2 regions of the Streptomyces sp. NPDC002306 genome follow, and region 2 is predicted to be linked to the other one. Evidence: predicted binding sites of a transcription regulator. Region 2 holds the regulator's gene; the other holds the start of a gene.

Region 1 (5,005 bases), on a different contig from region 2:
CAGTCGAGCTGGGCCTCCCCCAGCCGCCCGTACACCTCCCCCGGCACCAGCGAGTCCAGCGTCACGAAGCGGTAGCCGCCGACGCCGCTCACGGCGGCCCGCTCGGCCCCCGGCAGGGCCGCGACGGCCCGCTCCGTCCCGTCGGCGGCCAGATGCCCGCTGCCCAGCACCTTCGCGAAGGCCTGGCGTTCGTCGTGGTTGCCGGTGGTGAAGAAGACGGGGGCGTCCCAGGTCCGGGCGAACGCGCCGACCGCCTCCCGCACGGTCGCGTACGCCTCCACCGCGCCGTCGTCGGCGATGTCACCGGTGACGACGATCGCGTCGACGGCCCGCTGGTGGCGCAGTGCGGCCAGCATCAGCCGCAGCGACTCGGTGGCGGCGACGCCGTGCCGGTTGGGCTCGTCGGTCCGCTCGACATGGGTGTCGGACAGATGCAGGATCCGCATCTGCCGCACGCTAACGGCAGTCGGGGCCCACGGCCAGAGGGCGGCCGCGGGCCCGTGGACCTCAGCTGAGGGTGCGCAGCGCCGCCGCGTCGTACGGCTTCAGCTCGTCGAGGCGGTCTGCCAGGACCTTCGACGCCCAGTCCGGGTCCTGGAGCAGCGCGCGGCCGACGGCCACCAGGTCGAACTCGTCGCGCTCCAGCCGGTCGAGGAGGTTGTCGATGCCCTTCAGCGGGGAGCCCTCACCCCGGAAGCTCCCGACGAAGTCGCCGTCGAGGCCGACCGAGCCCACGGTGATGGCGGGCCTGCCGGTGATCTTCTTCGTCCAGCCGGCCAGGTTCAGGTCGGAGCCTTCGAACTCCGGGAGCCAGTAGCGGCGGGTGGAGGCGTGGAAGGCGTCGACGCCGGCCGCGGCCAGCGGGGTCAGGATCGCCTCCAGCTCCTCCGGGGTCTCGGCGAGCCGGGCGTCGTACTCCTGCTGCTTCCACTGCGAGTAGCGGAAGAGGACGGGGAACTCCGGCGAGACCGCCGCGCGCACCGCAGCGACGATCTCCGCCGCGAACTTCGTCCGGGCCACCGGGTCGCCGCCGTAGGCGTCCGTACGGCGGTTGGTGCCCGCCCACAGGAACTGGTCGAGCAGATAGCCGTGCGCGCCGTGCAGTTCGACCCCGTCGAAGCCGATGCGCTCGGCGTCGGCCGCGGCCTTCGCGAACGCCTCGATCACGTCGTCCAGGTCCTGCCGGGTCATGGCCCTGCCGGTGACCTCGGCGCCCTCCGCGCCGATGCCCGACGGGCCGACCGGCGGGGCATCGGCGAACGGCGGCTGCCCGGCCTTGCGCACCATGCCGATGTGCCACAGCTGCGGCACGATCGTGCCGCCCGCCGCGTGCACGGCGTCCGCGACCCGCGCCCACCCGGCCAGCTGCTCGTCACCGTGGAAACGCGGCACGCGGTCGCTCTGCCCGGCCGACTCGTGGCCGACGTACGTGCCCTCGGTGACTATCAGGCCCACGCCGGCGGCGGCGCGGCGGGAGTAGTACGACAGCACGTCCTCGCCCGGGATGCCGCCCGGGGAGAACTGGCGCGTCATCGGCGCCATCACGATGCGGTTCGGGACGGTGAGGCCGTTGAGCGCGACGGGACGGGACAGGATCTCCGCGGCACGGGAGGCGGAGGACGCGTTGACGGTCACGTGGGGGGCTCCTGGTGAATTGACTGGACTGGTCGGTATGTGCGTGTGCATCGAAAGCACTGTGGCGTCAACGGACCCGCGGGCCGCCGCATTCCGCCGACCCCCCGCCCATCGGATGTGATCCGCGCCACTCACCACGCCTCACCGCACCGCTCCCCGCGCGGCCCTGCCTGGGATTCCCCGTGAAAACGCCCGAGGGCGGCACCCCCTGTTTCCAGGGAGTGCCGCCCTCGGTACTGAACGGACGGGTCCGATCCTCGCGGTGCGCGAAGGATCAGAAGTCCATGTCACCGCCCGGCATGCCGCCGCCGGCCGGAGCCGCGGACTTCTCCGGCTTGTCGGCGATGACGGCCTCGGTGGTGAGGAACAGCGCGGCGATGGAGGCGGCGTTCTGCAGGGCAGAGCGCGTGACCTTCGCCGGGTCGATGATGCCTTCGGCGATCATGTCGACGTACTCACCGGTCGCGGCGTTCAGGCCGTGGCCGACGGGCAGGTTGCGCACCTTCTCGACGATGACGCCACCCTCGAGACCACCGTTGACGGCGATCTGCTTGAGCGGGGCCTCCAGCGCGAGCTTCACGGCGTTGGCGCCGGTCGCCTCGTCACCCGAGAGCTCGAGCTTCTCGAAGACCGAGGAGGCCTGGAGCAGGGCCACGCCACCACCGGCGACGATGCCCTCCTCGACGGCCGCCTTCGCGTTGCGGACGGCGTCCTCGATGCGGTGCTTGCGCTCCTTGAGCTCGACCTCGGTGGCGGCACCGGCCTTGATGACGGCCACGCCGCCGGCCAGCTTCGCCAGGCGCTCCTGGAGCTTCTCGCGGTCGTAGTCCGAGTCCGAGTTCTCGATCTCGGCGCGGATCTGGTTGACCCGGCCCTGGACCTGGTCGGTGTCACCGGAGCCGTCGACGATCGTCGTCTCGTCCTTGGTGATGACGACCTTGCGGGCGCGGCCCAGGAGGTCCAGGGTCGCGTTCTCCAGCTTGAGGCCGACCTCCTCGGAGATGACCTCGCCGCCCGTGAGGATGGCGATGTCGCCGAGCATGGCCTTACGGCGGTCACCGAAGCCCGGGGCCTTGACGGCGACGGACTTGAAGGTGCCACGGATCTTGTTGACGACCAGGGTCGACAGGGCCTCGCCCTCGACGTCCTCGGCGATGATCAGCAGCGGCTTGCCCGACTGCATGACCTTCTCCAGGAGCGGGAGCAGGTCCTTGACGGAACCGATCTTGGAGTTGGCGATCAGGATGTACGGGTCGTCGAGCGACGCCTCCATACGCTCCATGTCGGTGGCGAAGTACGCCGAGATGTAGCCCTTGTCGAAGCGCATACCCTCGGTGAGCTCCAGCTCCAGACCGAAGGTCTGGGACTCCTCGACGGTGATGACGCCTTCCTTGCCGACCTTGTCCATCGCCTCGGCGATGAGCTCGCCGATCTGGGTGTCGGCGGCGGAGATGGAGGCCGTGGAAGCGATCTGCTCCTTGGTCTCGACATCCTTGGCCTGCTCCAGCAGGGCACCGGAGACGGCCTCGACGGCCTTCTCGATACCACGCTTGAGGGCCATCGGGTTGGCACCGGCGGCCACGTTGCGCAGGCCCTCACGGACCAGCGCCTGGGCGAGCACGGTCGCGGTGGTCGTACCGTCGCCGGCGACGTCGTCCGTCTTCTTGGCGACTTCCTTGACCAGCTCGGCGCCGATCTTCTCGTACGGGTCCTCGAGCTCGATCTCCTTGGCGATGGAAACACCATCGTTGGTGATCGTGGGGGCGCCCCACTTCTTCTCGAGGACGACGTTGCGGCCCTTGGGGCCAAGGGTGACCTTGACGGCGTCGGCGAGCTGGTTCATCCCGCGCTCGAGACCGCGCCGTGCCTCCTCGTCGAACGCGATGATCTTGGCCATGTGAAGTGGTCCTCCCGGACTGGGGTGGATTGCTCCGGACCGCGCTGGCGCCCGCGACGGACGGCCTGCCTGCCCCGTGGTTCCTTGCACCACCTGGCCTGCGGGCCTCACCGAACCGGTCCTTCGTTATCACTCTCACCTTCAGAGTGCTAACGCCAATGATTAGCACTCGCCCCGCCCGAGTGCAAGGTGCGCCCGCGCGGCAGGCACGACGGGAGGCGGCGGTCGGGTGACGGACGGACGCCGGCGCGGGCCGGTGATCCGGGGGCGCGCGCGGCGGACCCCGGGCAGGCCGAAGGGCTCGCACCCCGTGGGATACGAGCCCTTCGAGCAGTACAGAAGAACGTCGCTGCAGTAAGTCGGCGCGTGCTTCAGCCGGTCGCCAGGCGGACCATGTCCGCCTGCGGCCCCTTCTGACCCTGCGAGATCTCGAAATCGACCCGCTGGCCCTCTTCCAGGGTGCGGTACCCGTCCATCTGGATCGCGCTGTAGTGGACGAACACGTCCGCACCACCGTCGACCGCGATGAAGCCGTACCCCTTCTCCGCGTTGAACCACTTGACGGTGCCCTGAGCCATGCCTAACTCCCCTATTACTGGCCCTTGCACAGATCCGCACTTCGCGAATCCGGGTCAGACCTCACCCCCCATTGGCCGGGGGCGTGCGCCGGAACGCGTCGACCGCGGCTGAATGTATCTGTCCAACTGCCGTCTGCAACAGGTCAATCGGACGAGAAATCCGGGCATGACGGGTCCGGAATCTACCTACAATTCGCCTGGTTTCAGGGCAAGTTGGGCCAGGCATAGGGAGCGAAAGGCGCAAAAGGCCTGCATACTTTGGCTGCTTCTTATCGGCAGTCCAGCGGGCTGCGAAGGTCGCCCGCCCTGGAATCGGGGGCGGCTTCCCCAACTGTACCGCGCTCAACCACACTGAATTGCCCCCTCCGCTTCTCTCACGGAGGGGGCAATTCGATGAACTCTCGGTAATCTCGGTTACCGATGGTAATGATCAGCCTCCGGCGACCGCCGGAATGATGGAGACACCCGCGCCGTCCGGGGTCGCGGTCGCCAGGCCCTGCTCGAAGCGGACGTCGTCGTCGTTCACGTACACGTTGACGAACCGGCGCAGCTTGCCCTCGTCGTCCAGGACGCGGCCCGCGATGCCGGTGTGGTTCTTCTCCAGGTCGGAGATGACCTCGGCGAGGGTCGCGCCCTCGGCGCTCACCTCGGCCTGGCCGCCGGTGTAGGTGCGCAGGATGGTGGGGATGCGGACGTTGACGCTCATGATGCGAGGCCAGCCTCTCGGAAGGAGTCCAGGTTCGGGCGGATCGTCGTGGTGAGGCCGGTGCCGGCCACCGCGTCCAGGGTCTTCAGGCCGTCGCCGGTGTTCAGCACGACGGTCGTCTTCGTCGGGTCGAGCAGGCCGGCCTCGATGAGCTTCTTCGTCACGCCCACCGTCACCCCGCCCGCCGTC
Region 2 (5,005 bases):
ACAGCGCGTCCTCGCCGCCCAGGGCCAGCAGCCGGTCCAGCGCCGCGGGCCAGCGCGCCGGAACCGCGTCGGGGCCGGCCTGCGGCGCGCCGGACTCCTCGACCAGGTCGCCACAGAACACCACCACCGGGTCGCCCGGCACCACGACCGCGAGGTCCCGGGCGGAGTGCCCCGGGCCCACGTCGGCCAGCAGGACGGACGGGCCACCGGCCGGTTCCAGGCGCAGACCGCCCCGGACGGCGTGATGCGGACGCGCGAGAGCGTCGGCCGCCTCCCGCGCGGCCGTGGCGTCGAGGCCGTTGCGCACCGCGTCCGCGCGCATCTCCTCACGCCCGTCCCCGAAAGCGTCACGTGCGACGGCGTCACGTCCGACTGCGTCACGTCCGACGGCGTCCGGTCCGTCGACGGCGTCCGGTCCCGCGAGGCCGTCCGGTCCCGCGTCCGCGCTCTCGCCCGCCGCCGCCCACACCGTTGCGTCCGCGAACGCCGCCGCCCCGAAGACGTGGTCGAAGTGGGGGTGGGTGAGTGCGAGAAAGCGCACACGGCACCCGGCGATCGCCTCCGCCTGCCCGCGCAGCCGGGCGCCCTCCGCCAGACTCGAACCGGCGTCGACCAGCAACGCGGAACCGGCCCCCACGACCAGCCCCACCGTGCAGTCCCACACCGGCAGACGGCACCGGCCGACCCCCTCGGCCAGCCGCTCCCACCCCAGCTCTTCCCAAGTCACCGTCATGCGGCGACGCTAGCGGTAGGAGCGGGCCCGCCACGACGTCGCAGGCCCAGCCTTGCCCGGGGCGTACCCCACGGCCGTACACTGGCTCGGGGAACGCTGGCACTCGCACGCGCAGAGTGCCAGGAACCGGGACGACACGGGAAGACGGCCGAGGCGACGACATGCTGGAGGTGTGCGCGAGATGCTGAGCGAACGCAGGCTCCAGGTGCTGCGCGCCATCGTCCAGGACTACGTCGGCACCGAGGAGCCGGTGGGCTCCAAGGCGCTCACCGAGCGGCACAACCTCGGTGTCTCGCCGGCCACCGTGCGCAACGACATGGCCGCCCTGGAGGACGAGGGGTACATCGCCCAGCCGCACACCAGTGCCGGGCGCATCCCCACCGACAAGGGCTACCGGCTGTTCGTCGACAAGCTCGCGGGCGTCAAACCGATGACGGCGCCCGAGCGGCGCGCGATCCAGAACTTCCTCGACGGGGCCGTCGACCTCGACGACGTAGTGGCCCGGACCGTGCGGCTGCTCGCGCAGCTGACGCGGCAGGTCGCCGTCGTGCAGTACCCGTCGCTGACCCGGTCCACGGTGCGGCACGTGGAGCTGCTGTCGCTGGCCCCGGCGCGCGTGATGCTGGTGCTGATCACCGACACCGGCCGGGTCGAGCAGCGGGTGGTCGACTGCCCGGCGCCGTTCGGCGAGACCTCCCTGGCGGATCTGCGGGCCCGGCTGAACAGCAGGGTCGCGGGGCGCCGGTTCGCGGACGTGCCGCGGCTGCTGGAGGACCTCCCGGACGCCTTCGAGGCGGAGGACCGCGGTACGGTCTCGACGGTGCTCTCCACCCTGCTGGAGACGCTCGTCGAGGAGAACGAGGAGCGGCTGATGATCGGCGGCACCGCCAATCTGACCCGCTTCGGACATGACTTCCCTCTCACGATCCGCCCGGTGCTGGAGGCGCTGGAGGAGCAGGTCGTGCTGCTGAAGTTGCTTGGCGAGGCGGGTGATTCGGGCATGACCGTACGCATCGGTCACGAGAACGCCTATGAGGGACTCAACTCCACTTCCGTGGTCTCGGTCGGCTACGGTTCGGGCAACGAGGCGGTCGCCAAGCTCGGTGTGGTGGGACCGACCCGCATGGATTACCCGGGAACGATGGGAGCGGTACGCGCAGTGGCACGGTACGTCGGACAGATCCTGGCGGAGTCGTAGGTGGCCACGGACTACTACGCCGTTCTCGGCGTGCGCCGCGACGCGTCGCAGGAAGAGATCAAGAAGGCCTTCCGGCGGCTCGCGCGCGAGCTGCATCCGGACGTCAACCCCGATCCGAAGACCCAGGAGCGGTTCAAGGAGATCAACGCCGCTTACGAGGTGCTGTCGGACCCGCAGAAGAAGCAGGTCTACGACCTCGGCGGCGACCCGCTCTCCCAGGCCGGCGGGGCCGGCGCGGGTGGCTTCGGCGCGGGTGGCTTCGGCAACTTCTCGGACATCATGGACGCCTTCTTCGGCACGGCGTCGCAGCGCGGGCCGCGCTCGCGCACGCGCCGCGGCCAGGACGCGATGATCCGGCTCGAGATCGAGCTGGACGAGGCGGCCTTCGGCACGACGAAGGACATCCAGGTCGACACGGCGATCGTCTGCTCCACCTGCAACGGTGAGGGCGCGGCGCCGGGGACGAGTGCCCAGACGTGTGACATGTGCCGCGGTCGCGGTGAGGTGTCGCAGGTCACGCGGTCCTTCCTGGGCCAGGTCATGACGTCCCGCCCCTGCCCCCAGTGCCAGGGCTTCGGGACCGTCGTCCCGACGCCCTGCCCGGAGTGCGCGGGCGACGGCCGGGTGCGCTCCCGTCGGACGCTGACGGTGAAGATCCCGGCCGGTGTCGACAACGGCACGCGGATCCAGCTTGCCGGTGAGGGCGAGGTCGGGCCCGGTGGCGGTCCGGCCGGAGACCTGTACGTCGAGATCCACGAGATGCCGCACGCGATGTTCCAGCGGCGCGGGGACGACCTGCACTGCACGGTGACGCTCCCGATGACGGCGGCGTCCCTCGGCACGAAGGTGCCGCTGGAGACGCTGGACGGCATGGAGGAGGTCGACATCCGGCCCGGCACCCAGTCCGGCCAGTCGATCCCGCTGCACGGCCGGGGCGTCACGCATCTGCGCGGCGGTGGCCGGGGCGACCTCATCGTCCACGTCGAGGTCCAGACCCCGAACAAGCTCGACCCCGAGCAGGAGCGCCTGCTGCGGGAGCTGGCCAAGCTGCGCGGGGAGGAACGCCCGCAGGGGCAGTTCCAGCCCGGGCAGCAGGGGCTGTTCTCCCGGCTGAAGGACGCGTTCAACGGCCGCTGACGGCCGGTCCGCGACCGGCGTCGGTCCACGACCGACGCCGGTTCGCCGCCGGTGTCCGCCCGCCTCCGGACGGGCCGAGACCGGCCCCGCGCCGCGGTGAAGGCCCGATTCGGACTTGTTCGAAGGACGTGACAACATGCCGTCATGTCCTCCGCACTGACCGATCTCTGCGCCCGTCCGATCGTGCAGGCCCCCATGGCGGGCGGTGTCTCCGTGCCGCGGCTCGCCGCCGCCGTCTGCGAGGCGGGCGGTCTCGGGTTCCTGGCCGCCGGGTACAAGACCACCGACGGCATGTACCAGGAGATCAAGGAGCTGCGGAGCCTCACGGCCCGCCCCTTCGGCGTGAACCTCTTCATGCCGCAGCCGGAGTACGCGGAGACCGGAGCCGTAGAGGTCTACGCCCACCAGCTGGCCGGCGAGGCCGCCTGGTACGACACGGAACTCGGCGACCCGGAGAGCGGCCGGGACGACGGATACGACGCCAAGCTCGCGGTGCTGCTGGACAACCCGGTGCCGGTCGTCTCCTTCCACTTCGGCGTCCCGAGCCGGGACGTGCTGGACTCGCTGCGCCGGGCCGGCACCTTCACCCTGGTCACCGCCACCACGGCCGAGGAGGCCCTCGCCGTGGAGCGCGCGGGCGCCGACGCGGTCATCGTGCAGGGCGTGGAGGCGGGCGGCCACCAGGGCACCCACCGTGACCTCCAGGAGATCGACGGCTCCGGCATAGGACTGCTCGCGCTGCTCGCGCAGATCCGCGAGACGGTGAGCCTGCCGCTGGTCGCCGCCGGCGGCATCATGCGCGGCGGCCAGATCGCCGCCGTGCTCGCGGCCGGCGCCGCCGCCGCGCAGCTCGGCACGGCGTTCCTCGCCACCCACGAGTCAGGCGCGGCCGCCGTGCACAAGCAGGCGCTCACCAACCCGCTGTTCGTCCGCACGGAGCTGACCCGCGCCTTCTCCGGACGGCCGGCCCGCGGCCTGGTCAACCGCTTCCTGCGCGAGCACGGGCCGTACGCGCCCGCCGCCTACCCGGAGGTCCACCACCTCACCTCGCCGCTGCGCAAGGCCGCCGCCAAGGCCGGTGACGCCCAGGGCATGGCGCTGTGGGCGGGCCAGGGCCACCGCATGGCCCGCGAACTGCCCGCCGGGCGGCTGGTCGAGGTGCTGGCCGCCGAACTGGACGCGGCGGTGACGGCTTCGTCGGCCCTGCCGGGGTCGACCGCGTTTCCCGGGGAGGGTGCCCGATGACCGCGCCGGTGTTCGTGGTCGGGCACTTCGACGCGGGCGGCGGCGGACGGTACGTCCTCGACGGCGCCGAGGGGCGGCACGCGGTCTCGGTGAAGCGGCTGCGGCCGGGGGAGGACGTGATCCTCACCGACGGCGCCGGGCGCTGGGCGGACTGCGTCGTGCTGGACACCGAGGGCAAGGACCGGCTGATCGTCCAGTTGGACACCGTGTCGGAGGAGCCGGCCCGGGAGCCCCGCATCACCGTCGTACAGGCGCTGCCCAAGGGCGACCGGGGCGAGGTCGCCGTCGAGACCATGACCGAGGTCGGGGTCGACGCGATCGTGCCGTGGGCCGCCTCGCGCTGCATCACGCAGTGGAGGGGCGAGCGCGGGCTGAAGGCGCTCGGCAAGTGGCGGGCCACCGCCCGCGAGGCCGGCAAGCAGTCCCGGCGGGTGCGGTTCCCCGAGGTCGCGGACGCCCTGTCGACCAAGCAGGTGGGCGCGCTGCTGGCCGGGGCCGCCTTCGCCGCCGTACTGCACGAGAGCGGTGACGCGCCGCTGGCCGCCGCCGAACTGCCCGCCGAGGGCGAGATCGTGCTCGTGGTCGGGCCCGAGGGCGGGGTCTCCCCCGAGGAGCTGGCACTGTTCGAGGAGGCGGGGGCGCGGCCGTACCGCCTCGGCCCCAGCGTGCTGCGCACCTCCACCGCGGGGACC

What was found. Region 2 encodes HrcA, which represses chaperone genes, less so after heat shock. Its sites were predicted from a motif close to TTNGCACTCNGNNNNNCNGAGTGCNAA; they were not measured.
Region 1: a site for HrcA is predicted at 3,695-3,721, ahead of groL (chaperonin GroEL). Genes of this name have one in related genera too.

Annotation. Positions count from the first base shown of each region.
Region 1 is NZ_JBSFCK010000008.1:129,836-134,840, reverse strand. Features, by position in the region: gene ACWCQK_RS18255 (metallophosphoesterase) at 1-446, opposite strand, end outside; gene ACWCQK_RS18250 (NADH:flavin oxidoreductase) at 508-1,635, opposite strand; gene groL (chaperonin GroEL) at 1,910-3,532, opposite strand; gene ACWCQK_RS18240 (cold-shock protein) at 3,904-4,110, opposite strand; gene ACWCQK_RS18235 (MoaD/ThiS family protein) at 4,541-4,816, opposite strand; gene thrC (threonine synthase) at 4,813-5,005, opposite strand, start outside.
Region 2 is NZ_JBSFCK010000003.1:26,803-31,807, reverse strand. Features, by position in the region: gene ACWCQK_RS07870 (MBL fold metallo-hydrolase) at 1-733, opposite strand, end outside; gene hrcA (heat-inducible transcriptional repressor HrcA) at 915-1,931, shown strand; gene dnaJ (molecular chaperone DnaJ) at 1,932-3,068, shown strand; gene ACWCQK_RS07855 (nitronate monooxygenase) at 3,213-4,313, shown strand; gene ACWCQK_RS07850 (16S rRNA (uracil(1498)-N(3))-methyltransferase) at 4,310-5,005, shown strand, end outside.